3 regions of the Paenibacillus sp. GM2FR genome follow, and region 2 is predicted to be linked to each of the others. Evidence: riboswitches for the same ligand, from Rfam matches in the RefSeq annotation. Region 2 holds a riboswitch; each other region holds the start of a gene.
The links. A riboswitch is a leader RNA that binds a small molecule or an ion and turns the genes downstream of it on or off. The one in region 2 is predicted to bind thiamine pyrophosphate.
Positions count from the first base shown of each region.

Region 1: linked by a shared signal. The riboswitch ahead of PAEVO_RS14825 (YkoF family thiamine/hydroxymethylpyrimidine-binding protein) and the one ahead of PAEVO_RS23715 (ABC transporter substrate-binding protein) in region 2 are both predicted to bind thiamine pyrophosphate.
Region 3: linked by a shared signal. The riboswitch ahead of tenA (thiaminase II) and the one ahead of PAEVO_RS23715 (ABC transporter substrate-binding protein) in region 2 are both predicted to bind thiamine pyrophosphate.

Region 1 is NZ_MKZM01000008.1:3,291,660-3,295,872, reverse strand. Features, by position in the region: gene PAEVO_RS14835 (nucleotidyltransferase domain-containing protein) at 47-745, shown strand; gene PAEVO_RS14830 (sporulation protein YjcZ) at 868-963, shown strand; gene PAEVO_RS14825 (YkoF family thiamine/hydroxymethylpyrimidine-binding protein) at 1,037-1,642, opposite strand; TPP riboswitch at 1,727-1,829, opposite strand; gene PAEVO_RS14820 (nitroreductase family protein) at 2,012-2,614, opposite strand; gene PAEVO_RS14815 (ABC transporter permease) at 3,138-4,091, shown strand; gene PAEVO_RS14810 (iron chelate uptake ABC transporter family permease subunit) at 4,081-4,213, shown strand, end outside.
Region 2 is NZ_MKZM01000009.1:602,163-606,375, forward strand. Features, by position in the region: gene PAEVO_RS23705 (ABC transporter permease) at 1-161, opposite strand, end outside; gene PAEVO_RS23710 (MTH1187 family thiamine-binding protein) at 158-451, opposite strand; gene PAEVO_RS23715 (ABC transporter substrate-binding protein) at 532-1,563, opposite strand; TPP riboswitch at 1,679-1,790, opposite strand; gene PAEVO_RS23720 (VOC family protein) at 1,969-2,352, opposite strand; gene PAEVO_RS23725 (GGDEF domain-containing protein) at 2,612-4,147, shown strand.
Region 3 is NZ_MKZM01000010.1:293,933-298,145, forward strand. Features, by position in the region: gene PAEVO_RS34135 (hypothetical protein) at 169-387, opposite strand; gene PAEVO_RS26460 (VOC family protein) at 703-1,203, opposite strand; TPP riboswitch at 1,468-1,571, shown strand; gene tenA (thiaminase II) at 1,713-2,399, shown strand; gene thiM (hydroxyethylthiazole kinase) at 2,455-3,297, shown strand; gene thiD (bifunctional hydroxymethylpyrimidine kinase/phosphomethylpyrimidine kinase) at 3,294-4,213, shown strand, end outside.

The sequences.
Region 1 (4,213 bases), on a different contig from region 2:
TGAGCCCTTTTTTCGGGAGGATTAGAGTCATATTGGAGGAAACGTCATGAGGATGGAACCGGTAGAGGCAGCGAAACGTGTCATTCAACACGATTATCCCGACTGTTTGCTTGCTGTGCTCGGCGGCAGTGCGAGCAGAGGCGAATATAATGAACAATCCGATTTGGACATCATGGTCATAGAACGGGACGGATATGATTTCAGCAGGAAGACGATAGAGGCACATGGGTGGATCGCGGAAATATTTATATTGTCTTTATCCTCGTATCGCGAATATTTCGACGAGGGCGTCATGGCGGCGAATCCGTCAATGCAGCGGATGATTGCGGATGGGACGGTGCTGCGCGCGCTGCCCGAGGGAGAAGAGGTACGGGCGGAGGCCCGAAGCGATTTGAATTACGGCCCCATGCCCTTGACGCTAACCGACATGAACCAATACCGTTATATGCTAACCGAGTACATGCTGGACTTGGAGGGTCCACGAAGGGATGGCGAAAAATGGTTTACGGTGCACAAAATCGCGGCGATTCTCTGTGAATTTGTACTTAGGGTGAACCGGGAGTGGACGGGTGAAGGGAAAACACTGTTCCGGCTGTTCAGCCGCTATGACACAATCTTGGGAGACCGATTGGAAGCAGCGCTCGCGGCGATGTATCGCCAGGATGATCCCTCAGCTCTGATGGCATTCACCGAGGAAATGCTCCGTCCGTACGGAGGGAAGCTTCTCATTGGTTTTGAGGAATAATATTTCCTAACCAATATATAAAGAGAGGTACATTAGCCGTGACACTAGCACAAAGCGGGCAATACTATAATAGTGTGATTAGATTACATCACGTCATTCTTTAAATCCAGGAGGGGATCTTCATGAGCGGAGAATACGGCGGCGCATGGGGCAATTCAGTAGGAACTATTTTGGTTCTCTTTATCCTGCTCGTAATTATCTTGAGTGCTTGGGTTTAAACTGTCAAGATTCTTGGCAGCTAGTGACAGGAAAGCCCGGCTTTTGCCGGGCTTTTGTCTGCCTCAATAGAACTCAATTCGATGCGGCTTTGATTGATGGGCTGTGTGCGGACACAACTGCAGTCATGACCAGATGGCTGCTGTCGGATTGAATCGCATGTAAAAACGCGTCTTCAAGCGATCCAAATACCCGGGACAGGGACCCGTCCAATCGGCTGGCGTAATGAACGCTTCCGGCGAATGTCCCGGCTTCCTTCGCACGATTTACTTCACTGTAGATGACTTCCATATAGTTATCGGTACCCATGGGGTAAAGAGCGAATTGGCAGGCAGTCTCGATTTCGGCATGTTCTCCGATGTCACGGTTTAAGAGGGTCGAATCCTCAGTCATATATACATCGGCGTCCGTATCACCGGGGCAGCCGATGGAATAAGTACCATTAAAAACGGTGTGCACGCCGCTCGCCGCGGCATGGGCGAATATCGCACTTGTAACATCAAAGACATGCTCTGCTCGTCCACGAATACAGGTGCTCACATCATCTGTCTGAATCCACACTTTCTCCGTATCCACAGATTGTAGTGCGTCCATGATGACCTCTACAAACCGGTCCGTCATGGGAAATACCGAGAACCGGCATCCGACGATCCGGCTGGTTCCGCATACAAGCTCATTCATTGTCATTTCCTCCCCATAATATAAGTCCACGCAAAAAAACCGCACCCCATGAAGAAGGTGCAGTTATGCCTACGAAAAGAAATAAACATAAATGCTACACTTCCCCACGCTAGTATGACCTAGATCGGGTGATAAGGGTTAACGGCAGCCCGCCGTCTCTCAGCACATGGCACCCCTAGTACAGCCAACATCCTATGTAGTTGGTTATTGCAAGTTTGCCCCGGAGCCTCCGTTATCGTAGGAATTCGAGGGTTCTTACCTGTGTAATTGTATCGTTTTGCGATCGGTTTTTCAATCTTTGCCCATTATAAAAAAGACCGCCTATCCCAGTTGCAGGAACTTAGGAAGGCGGTTTTTTCATCTATTGGTTTAGTTGTATACTTTCACGCGATCTTCCAGCGGTGCAAATTCTTTTTCGCCTGGTTCAGCAACCGGCTTACCGAAAGGCATTTGAGCAATCAGCTTCCAGCTTTCTGGGATGTTCCATTCGGATTTTACTTTTTCGTCGATCAGCGGGTTGTAGTGCTGCAGGGATGCACCCAGACCTTCTGCTTCAAGGGATGTCCATACTACAAATTGCAGCATGCCGTTGGATTGGTTGGACCAAACCGGGAAGTTGTCGGCATAAGCGGCAAAGTTTTGTTGCAGCCCGGCAATGACGTTGTTGTCCTCGAAGAACAATACCGTACCGTAACCAGCGCGGAATGCAGCCATTTTGTCGGCCGTGGATTTGAAGGCTTCTTCATCGCCAACGACTTCCTTCAGGATGCCTTCCGTCATGTTCCACAGTTTATCATGCTGTTCGCCAAGCAATACAACGACGCGTGCACTTTGGGAGTTGAAAGAAGAAGGGGTATACTTAACCGCTTCGTTTACGATTTCTTGGATACGCTCGTCCGAGATAACGGATTCTTTGCTAATCCCGTAATAAGAACGGCGATTTTTGAGTGCAGTTGAAAAATCTTTAGACATTGAAAAAAAACCTCCTGGTGTAATCGAATTTGCATTCGCCTGATAAGAAGATGTCCTTTACTTCAAGCAAATATGCATTTTGCTTTTTATTGCAATCAATTTAATTATCATTCCATATTAACTTACGTTTAGTTAGAAATAATAATTATGTTAGGATATTAATATAACTTAGAGCAATTGTCAACGGCTTTTGATTAAATATAATTTTTCTTATGTATTTAATATGAATTGAATTCGTCTAGTTTTTAGAGAAGTCTCATTAAAGGGAAGCTTAACGAAAGTGTGACTCTGCCTGTGGATATTAGTTATGTCTCCTCGAAACTTCATATTATGAACAATTCATGAACAAAATATACATGTATGAAGCTATTAATTGATTTTCATTCTCAATTATACTTGTCGAGCCAGAATGAGGATGATATAATGCATATCAGAACGCAATTGATAATCAATCTCAATGAGAATGGTGATGAAAATTGCAAGATCCCGGGTGTTTAGAGACATACGCATAGAAGGAAGAGCCATGAAGATTAGATACTTATTTGCAGCCGTTGTGGTACTCTCCGTAATTTCATTATTTATTGGAGTTAAAGATATCTCGCCACTGCAACTGTTTTCGATGACAGAACAACAACAGCATATTATGCTTGTAAGCCGGATTCCTAGGCTTGTCAGTCTCATATTGGCGGGTGTCAGCATGAGCATCTGCGGATTGATCATGCAGCAGCTCAGCCGCAATAAGTTCGTATCGCCGACCACGGCAGGTACGATGGACTCAGCCAGACTGGGGATTTTGGTAGCGATGCTCGTCTTCACGACAAGCGGACCGCTTATCAAAATGCTTGTGGCCTTTGTATTCGCTCTGGCAGGAACCTTTATCTTCATGAAGATCCTGGATCGGATCAAGTTCAAGGATGCGATCTTCATCCCGCTCGTTGGACTGATGTTTGGTAATATCGTCAGTTCGATAGCCACTTTCTTTGCCTACAAATATGATCTTATTCAGAATATGTCCGCATGGCTTCAGGGTGATTTTTCCATGATCATGAAGGGCCAGTATGAAATGCTCTATATTAGTATCCCGCTTGTGATTCTGGCGTATCTGTTTGCCAACAAGTTTACGGTGGCCGGAATGGGAGAGGAGTTTGCAACCAACCTGGGTCTTCACTACCGGAGAGTTGTGAATCTGGGACTGGTCATCGTGGCGCTGGTTACGGCATCCGTCGTGCTGACCGTCGGCGTGATTCCGTTTCTTGGTCTGATCATACCTAATATTGTCAGTTTATACTTAGGAGACCATTTGAAAAAAAGCCTTTCGCATACCGCGCTGTTGGGGGCCGGGTTCGTACTGTTCTGTGACATCCTGGGCCGGATTATTATTTATCCCTATGAAATTCCGATTAGTCTAACCGTGGGCGTACTCGGAAGCGGTATATTCATTTTCTTACTGATGAGGAGAAAGGCATATGACTTATAAAGCCAAACTCGGCCTGTTGGCCGCAGCGGCAATCATCCTGGTGGCAGTCTTTCTGTTCATTGATCTTGGCGGCAATTGGGATTACGCGCTTCCAAGAAGAATCAAGAAGGTGCTGGCCATTA
Region 2 (4,213 bases):
AAGAGACCGGAAGCTCCGGTAACGGCCTCATGCCCGATGGCCGTCGGCGCAGGCAAAATAAAGGGTTCAATGTCGAATACGGATACTGCGGCCTGCCAAACCATCAAAAAGAAGAGGACCGCCACAACGGGCGGCCAAACAGAACTCCACCAGCTTTTCATGGACGGTATTTCTCAGTCAGCTTATCCATGCTGATGCCGGTCGGATGATGCGCGATTTTGACTTGGGATATGATGCTGGGACTTCCCGCATTCACCAGCGCCTCGTGCATGCGCTCAACGATCTTGAGCAGCTCGGAGAGCTCTCCTTCCATGGTCGTTTCGAGTGCATGGACCTCATATTTTACGCCCGATTCCTGAATGACCTTGATCGCTTCATCCACATAAGGGATGCTGTCGGCCCCGTTTGGCGTTCTCGGTATTACTTGAATGCTTAAGAGTGTATTCGCCATATAAACTCATCCTTTCGTGCAAGCTATATTGTAATGGAAGAGAGGCGGCCTGCTGTCTCTCCTCTTAAATAGAAATAACCTTATGGCTGCTCCGGTAAAAATTCATTGGTAAATGCGCGGTCCGCGTCAAGTTCCTTCTCCAGCAGCTTGCGCTCAAACATCCAGTCGGCATACCCCGACCATACTTCGGCTTTCTGCTCGCCCCAGCGGGGTGCATCATCCTGATAACGGGGGCTCAGCCATTTCTGGCTGGCGAGAACCAGTTCGGCATCCAAGTCAGGAACAGCCTTCGTAAGCAGGGCTGCCGCATCTTCAGGATGTTGAATCGCAAAGTCATATCCTTTTGAAGTCGCCCGCATGAACGCTTTGACAAGCTCGGGGTCCTCCTGGATCTGCTTCTCGTTCGTTACGATCACCGGTGTGTAATAATCAAGCTGCTCCGAGTAGTCCTTCACATAAATCATGTCAAGCGGCTCATTGCGAAGCTCGGCTTCAATCCCCGTCCAAGCATAGAAGATCCAGGCAAAATCAATGTCGCGTTTCACGGCCGTAAAATAATCGGCATCGCCCATATTGACCATATTCACCTTGCTGACATCGGCGCCATCAATCTCCATGATGGATTTCATGACGGCTTCCTCCACAGGCGAGCCCCAGCCTCCATAGGATTTTCCTTCAAAATCGCCTGCCTTCACGATGCCCTTATCCTTGGGGGCGGCAAAGCCGGATGTATTATGCTGAATGATCGCTGCAATGGAAACGAGCGGCAATCCTTGCGTTCTGGCCAGCGTTACGCCTTCCTGATAGCTGATGCCAAACGGGACGTTTCCGGATGCGACCAGCGTATCGGTTCCGCCTGCTCCCGGCTGGACGATCTGGACATTAAGCCCTTCTTCCTCATAATACCCAAGCTCCTTCGCTGCATACAGGCCGGTGTGATTCGTATTGGCGGACCAATCGAGCATCAGCTGTACGTCACGGAGTTTCCCGGGAGTCTGACTGTCTTCGCCTTCGGCACCTGTCTTCTTGTTCTGTCCGCTTGTGCCGCATCCAGACGCAACCATCAGCAGGACGCAAGCAAGAAGCAGCGGAATCCATGTTCCCTTCTTCATCGTTTCTTCTCTCCTTTGAATTCTCTTTCTATAACCTCGTTAACTCCACAAAAAAAGCGCCCTGATGATATCAGGACGCATGACGGCGTAAGTGTATACCACGGCAAATGAACAGCTGCCGCAAACATGGGCTTCCTACGCTGGCATTACCCAGATCAGGTGTAAGGGTCAGTATCATATCGGATACACTCTCAGCCGGCCAAATTCCAGCTCCCCCGGTATTTATGAAGTTTCGATCATTACATCCGCTATTATAGTCCTAACACACCAGACCTGTCTAGTTCGAAGGGGCACGAACGAGGCAGGTCTTGGTTTAGAACACGTATGCAATTGGAAGAATGAATGGAGCTATGAACCTTTCACAAGATAAAGGATTTGAATAAGGCTTCTACCGTACGTAAGAGGTTAGCGCTGGAAAAACTCAATCCACTCCCCTTCGGGACCGTGAACGAAGAAATAGCGATACCCATTCGGGAGCGTCACGATTTCCTCATCCAAGTGAGGTACGTCCAGTCCCTGAACGCGAGCATATTCCTCTTCGATGTTATCCGTGCTGACGGCAAAATGATGAACGGTCCCTTCTGCGGGCAGCGTGTCGCTGTAACCCTGAATAAGCTCGACCTCCGTTTCGTCGCTGCCGTTAAATCCGAGGAATGCCAGCTGGATGACGCCATTGGTATGGGTAAGGCGATCCTTCAGTTCAAGTCCGACGACGGCGGTGTAAAAGGCGATCGTGGTTTCAAGGTCCCGGACGACAATGCCGACATGATCCAATCGTTTCTGTGACAAGGCTAAACACCCTTTCCGATTCATATGAGATATGAATGAAATATTATCACATAATTCCTATACGTCAAGTGGGTCTTGAAGGCGGTAACTTTTCGGAGTGTTACGGGTTTCATAGAGTAGAATCCGTGGTTTTTCTTTCATTTCCTCATCTTTACTTTTGGGTGGGTAAAAAGTATCATGAGAACTAGAAGTATTAATTCTAAAGACCTAACAAACAAGTGTTGAAAAAAGCTTACCTTTTGGCCGAGGAGGAATGCTTATGAGTCCAACTCCAGCAGATCATCTGTGGATTCGACTCGCCATGATATATGCATTCATTCAGATAATGATCGCTCTGTGGATGCCTGACGCTTTATCGCTTCAGCGTGTTCTAGTCATTATTCCTCCTGCAGCCGCCTCCGTTTATTTAATGCGGATTAGTCGGCGCTATGAGGTGCATCTTCGCAGGTTTTGGTTTATTGTGAGTCTCGGATTGATGGGGGATGCAGCGGCCCGAATCATTTACGCATGTCATGTTTGGTTTGGAAAAGAGAGCGCTTTCTCTCCAGCTCTAACCCATTTCTTCTGGGGGCTCGAACTCATCCTGTTCGCAAGTTCTCTCATTTATTTATTCCGGCATGTACAGGGTTCGTTTCGGGGGCTCCGGTTTATGCTGGACATCGTGATTGTTGGCATAACGGTCATGACGGTAGGATGGGAGTATTTCATCAAACCTGAGCTTGAGGGTCTGGCCCATGAGGCAGTATGGGGAAACATTTGGGTGGACATGCTGTATCCGCTGTGCGCAATGGTACTTATTTTTTTTACGCTGGTGTTGTATTTTAATACCGGACAGTTAAGGAAATGGTCGGCCATTCTGTTATGTCTTGGCGGGAGTACTTATATTGCAGGAGATGTTCTATACATCTATCTTGTTGATCTTATGGGTATCGAGGCACGTCCCTACCTGTATCCACTCTATTCATTATCGGTATTTTTTATTAGTTTCGCAGGTGGGCAGTCTGCCCCTGATTCCCGTAAGCCCTCTGTTGGCGAGCGGGAGCCGCGTTCGATCGGAAACCTGATCGTAAGGTACCTGCTTCCCTACAGCGTGCTTGGCGGGATGTTTGCCCTTATGGCGCAGCGTTTTGGAGGGTGGAATGGACTGTTTACCGGCCTATCCCTGTGCGTTATCCTGATTTTGTTCAGGCAGATTTTGATTCAGTTCGAGAACGACCGTTTGTTTGCCCGACTGCATGAAAGTCTGATGCAGAGTGAATCCCTGGCACATCGCGATGATCTTACGGGGCTGTATAATCGCCGTTATTTTAATGCAAGGCTGTCGAGTTCGCTGAAGGAGGCGGACCGCAAAGGTTCCCGCGTAGGCTTGCTGTATATGGATATGAACCGTTTCAAACGAGTCAATGACCGATACGGCCACCGTGCCGGCGATTTGTTGATACGAAAGGTTGCAGACCGGCTTCAAACTCTCGAATCCAAGGGAATCTTGGTTTCCCGATTAGGAGGAGACGAATTCACCGTCATGATCCATCCAGCCGGCGAAGATCAGGAGCTGATCTGGATGGCGGAGGAGATTTGGACGATGCTTAGCGAGCCGTACGACCTGGAAGGACATGAGGTTCGAACCACGCCGAGTATCGGCATTGCGGTTTACCCGGATCATGCCAGAAATGACCAGGAGCTGATTGGCCGCGCGGATGCAGCGATGTATGCGGCAAAGGAACGGAACGCCCCTTGGCATTTTGATGTGGAGCGGACGATGCTGCTGCAGCTTTTAGATCAAAAGGTTGAGTAGAAGAATGTATGACGATAGTATCGACAATAGGTTGTTAAAAGCAATATAAGTCGATTTTTGTAGAAT
Region 3 (4,213 bases), on a different contig from region 2:
CAGCACCAAGATGAGCAGTAGCAAAAAGACCACCTGTTAACGGACTCCAGTTCCCTTATTTTCCTGATTCGCACCCAATTGTTAAATATAACGGACTCAGGATCCCTTATTACCGCAATAAGGTGCCTATTTGCCATCATATTCTATGAATAACGTATCTGGTGTCCGCTAGCTCTCGAAAATAACCCCGATTTGGCTAAATAACGTATCCTCAGTCCGCTTGTCCTCGAGCACTAGCACCAAGATCAGCACTAGCACCAAGATCAGTAGTAGCACCAAGATCAGCACTAGCACCAAGATCAGTAGTAGCACCAAGATCAGCACTAGCACCAAGATCAGCACTAGCACCAAGATCAGGACTAGCACCAAGATGAGTAGTAGCACCAAGATCAGCAGTAGCACCAAGATCAGCACTAGCACCAAGATCAGCAGTAGCACCAAGATCAGCAGTAGCACCAAGACCAGCAGTAGCACCAAGGCCAGCAGTAGCACCAAGGCCAGCACTAGCACCACGACGAGCAGTGGCCTCAGCTATCTACTCTGAGTTCCCCCGTTTTCTACCACTAAACCATAGCTACTTAAAATCATGCGGTTCTACATCGTTTTGGTTGGCAGCCATCCAAGCATCCCCGGGACCCGAATCCATCCACGAATCCATCCGTGCCCTCCCTGTAATGACGCCTTTGCTTCGCTTCCACCTTTTTACGAAATCTTCACCACAATGTCCGCTCCGGCAACATAGGCCATCGCCCGGATGTATTCCGGGTCTTGGGCTCGTCGTTCCATTTCCTCAGAAGTGAGGTCCTCCATTCGCGTCTGAATCCACCATAAGTTGCCGAACGGGTCCCGTACCCGTCCCACCCGGTCACCGAAGAACAAGCTTGTTGGCTCCGTGACCGAGACGGCTCCTGCGGCCAGCGCTTGCTGGTAGACGGCATCGCAATCCTCAACATATAAACGGAGGTATGCCGGGCTATCCGGCCATTCCGGCTTCGCGTCAAACATCATCACGACGGCGTCCCCGATTCGCACCTCGGCATGGCCGATGATACCATCGCCAACATAGACGCGGGCTAACTCTTCGGCTTGAAAAGCCTGCTGCAGGAATTCGATCAGCGCTGCGGAGTTTCTTGAGATGATCCACGGTGTCACGGAGGTATAGCCATCCGGAATGGGTTTAACCGCTTTCGATGGGTTCGTCATAAATACGCTCGCTCCCTTAAATTTCATTTATTTGAGCTGCTCTGATGTACTCATTATGCGGGGGCATATATGACAACCGAGCGTCAGTGTTCCCAAAACAAGTTTTGGGCATACGGCTTTTTAATTTAGCAAAATAACCACCGCCACCGTAGAACATTATGATCACCCGGTCATGTAAAGGTTTCAAGCGTGGAGTTCTGTCCGCGAACGGTTCACGTTTGACACGACCCACAAACCTATGTACAGTATTAGACAAAAGAATAGGAAGTCCACTAGGGGAGCCGTTAGCGGCTGAGACAAGAGCGTATCTTGGACCCTTTGAACCTGATCTAGTTCGTACTAGCGTAGGAAAGTGGAGCCTTCGTATATGAGGTCTCGGTGCGTTTTTTGGCGCACTCGGGCTTGTTGACGAAGCCGCTCCAGTTTTCGGGGGCGGCTTTTTAGCGTTGCCTGGAAACTCGTGACTTACGGACTTCCTGCTCTTCAATATGTTGGAGGTGGGGACAAAAATGAGTTTCACGCAAGAGCTCCGTCAGCAGGCGGAAGGTATTTTTCAAGCAATCTTCGATCATCCCTTCGTAAAAGGCATTGCCCAGGGGAATCTGGAGCGGGAGCAGTTGATTCACTATGTAAAACAGGATTTTGAGTATTTGAATGCCTACATGCGGATTTACGGTATCGCCATATCCAAATCGACCAGCAGGGAAGAGATCGTGACCTTTAACGAACAGATTTCGTTCATCCTGCACAGCGAGGTGCACCCGCATCAGAATTTTTGCACAGCCGCCGGGGTGACCTATGAAGAGCTTCAGGGGTATCCGCTTGCTCCGTCCGCGCATCATTATATCCGTCATATGCTGACGGTGGCGCATGAGGGCAGTCTGGGCGAGATTATGGCGGTACTGCTTCCTTGCCCGTGGACGTACCTGGAGATTGGCCGCAGGCTGCTGGATGAAGTGAAGCCGGATGCGTCCCATCCGTTCTATGACTGGATTTATTTCTACGGCAACCGGGGGGAAGACGCGACAGCCAAGTTCTGCAACCGTGTCGATGAATGGGCAGAGCGTGCGACGGCAGCCGAGCGGGAACGGATGACGGAGCATTTCATGCTGAGCTACCAACTGGAGTATATGTTCTGGGATATGGCATATAAGCAGGAGGAATGGCCGGTGCAGCTGCAGGCTGCGGTGCTGTAAGGAGAAACTGTATCAAGCACATAAATTCCATTATAGATAAGAGAGGCTGATTCATATGCATGCATGGGAAAAAGAGGTTTCGGCGCTTTTAACGAAGGTACAGCAGACGAGCCCCCTCGTTCACAATATGACAAACGTGGTGGTTACGAATTTTACGGCTAACGGCTTGTACGCGCTGGGCGCGTCGCCGGTCATGGCTTACGCGCCCGAGGAAGTGGCGGATATGGCCGCCATCGCGGGCGCACTCGTATTGAACATCGGCACGCTGAACCGCGAGCTGGTAGATGCGATGATAATAGCGGGGCAATCGGCCAATGCCCATGGCGTCCCGGTCCTGCTGGATCCGGTCGGTGCGGGCGCGACCCGTTTTCGGACGGAGTCGGCCTTGCGGATTCTGAGCGAGGTGAAGGTTTCGCTTGTGCGTGGAAACGCGGCTGAAGTCGCTCACCTTGTTGGGGAAGCCCGCGAGATCAAAGGCGTAGACGCTGGCATCAGCGCAGGCAGCAATCATGCCGAGCTGGCTGTGCGGGCTGCACGCGAATTAGGCACGATCGTGGCCATTACCGGTGAAGAGGACGTAATTACCGATGGAAGTGAAGTGCGTATCATTACTGGCGGTGACCCGCTGCTCACGAAGGTCACCGGCGCAGGGTGCCTGCTGACCTCGGTGCTGGGTGCCTTTGCCGCAGTGGAGGCAAACCTGCTGCTTGCGGGTACGGCGGGACTGGCCTTCTACGGGGCCGCGGCGGCAAAAGCCGCAGAGCGCACGGCAGACCAGGGACCGGGGAGCTTCCAGATCGCTTTCCTGGATGAGCTGGCAAAGCTCCATCCAGACTCGCTGGAAGGATATGCGGCTGTCCGGGAAGCAGAAGCGACCGCTGCAGGTGGCACACGATGAGCAAGACTCGCGTGCCCCGGGCACTGACGATTGCCGGGTCCGATAGCGGCGGAGGCGCCGGCATTCAGGCCGATCTGAAAACCTTCCAAGAGCTCGGCGTATACGGCATGTCGGCGATTACGGCGATCACGGTGCAGAATACCTTGGGGGTTCACGGCGTATATCCACTGCCCCCCGAAGCAGCCGCCGAGCAGATGGAAGCGGTAGGCCCGGACCTTGGAGTAGATGCATTGAAGACGGGCATGCTGTTCAACGCCGAGATCATTCGCCTGGTTGCTGACCGGATTCGGGCTTTTGGCTGGGAGAAGGTCGTTGTCGATCCTGTAATGATTGCCAAAGGCGGAGCGGAGCTGCTGCAAAGCGAAGCGGTGCAGGCTTTAAGAGAAGATTTGCTGCCGCTGGCCTTGATTGTCACCCCCAACATACCGGAGGCCGAAGTATTGGCGGGGATGCGTATCCGCACAATGGAAGATCGGAAGGAAGCAGCGAGGCGTATTCATGCTCTGGGGCCCAAGATCGTTGTGATCAAGGGCGGCCATGATGAGGGGATGCTTGTCGGTCATGAAGATGCGGATCACCAAAGAGACAGGGAACCAGATATAATGGCGGATACGCAGCAGGAAGAGTTGCCTAGGTCCGAATTAACGTCTGGCCAAACGAGAACTGCCAGCCATAACGGGGAGTTAAGTGAGGGACGCTCCCCAATTATCAAGAATGGCGACAGATTCGGAAATCCCGGCAGTCCTCCCGTCATGGACCTTGTATACGATGGTATGGCCTTCACGGAATTATACGGCAAACGAATTCATACCGTTCATACGCATGGTACCGGGTGCACTTTCTCTGCCGCCATCACCGCAGGCTTGGCCAAAGGCTTGAGCGCATTCGATGCCATTCAGAGCGGACGCTCTTTCAT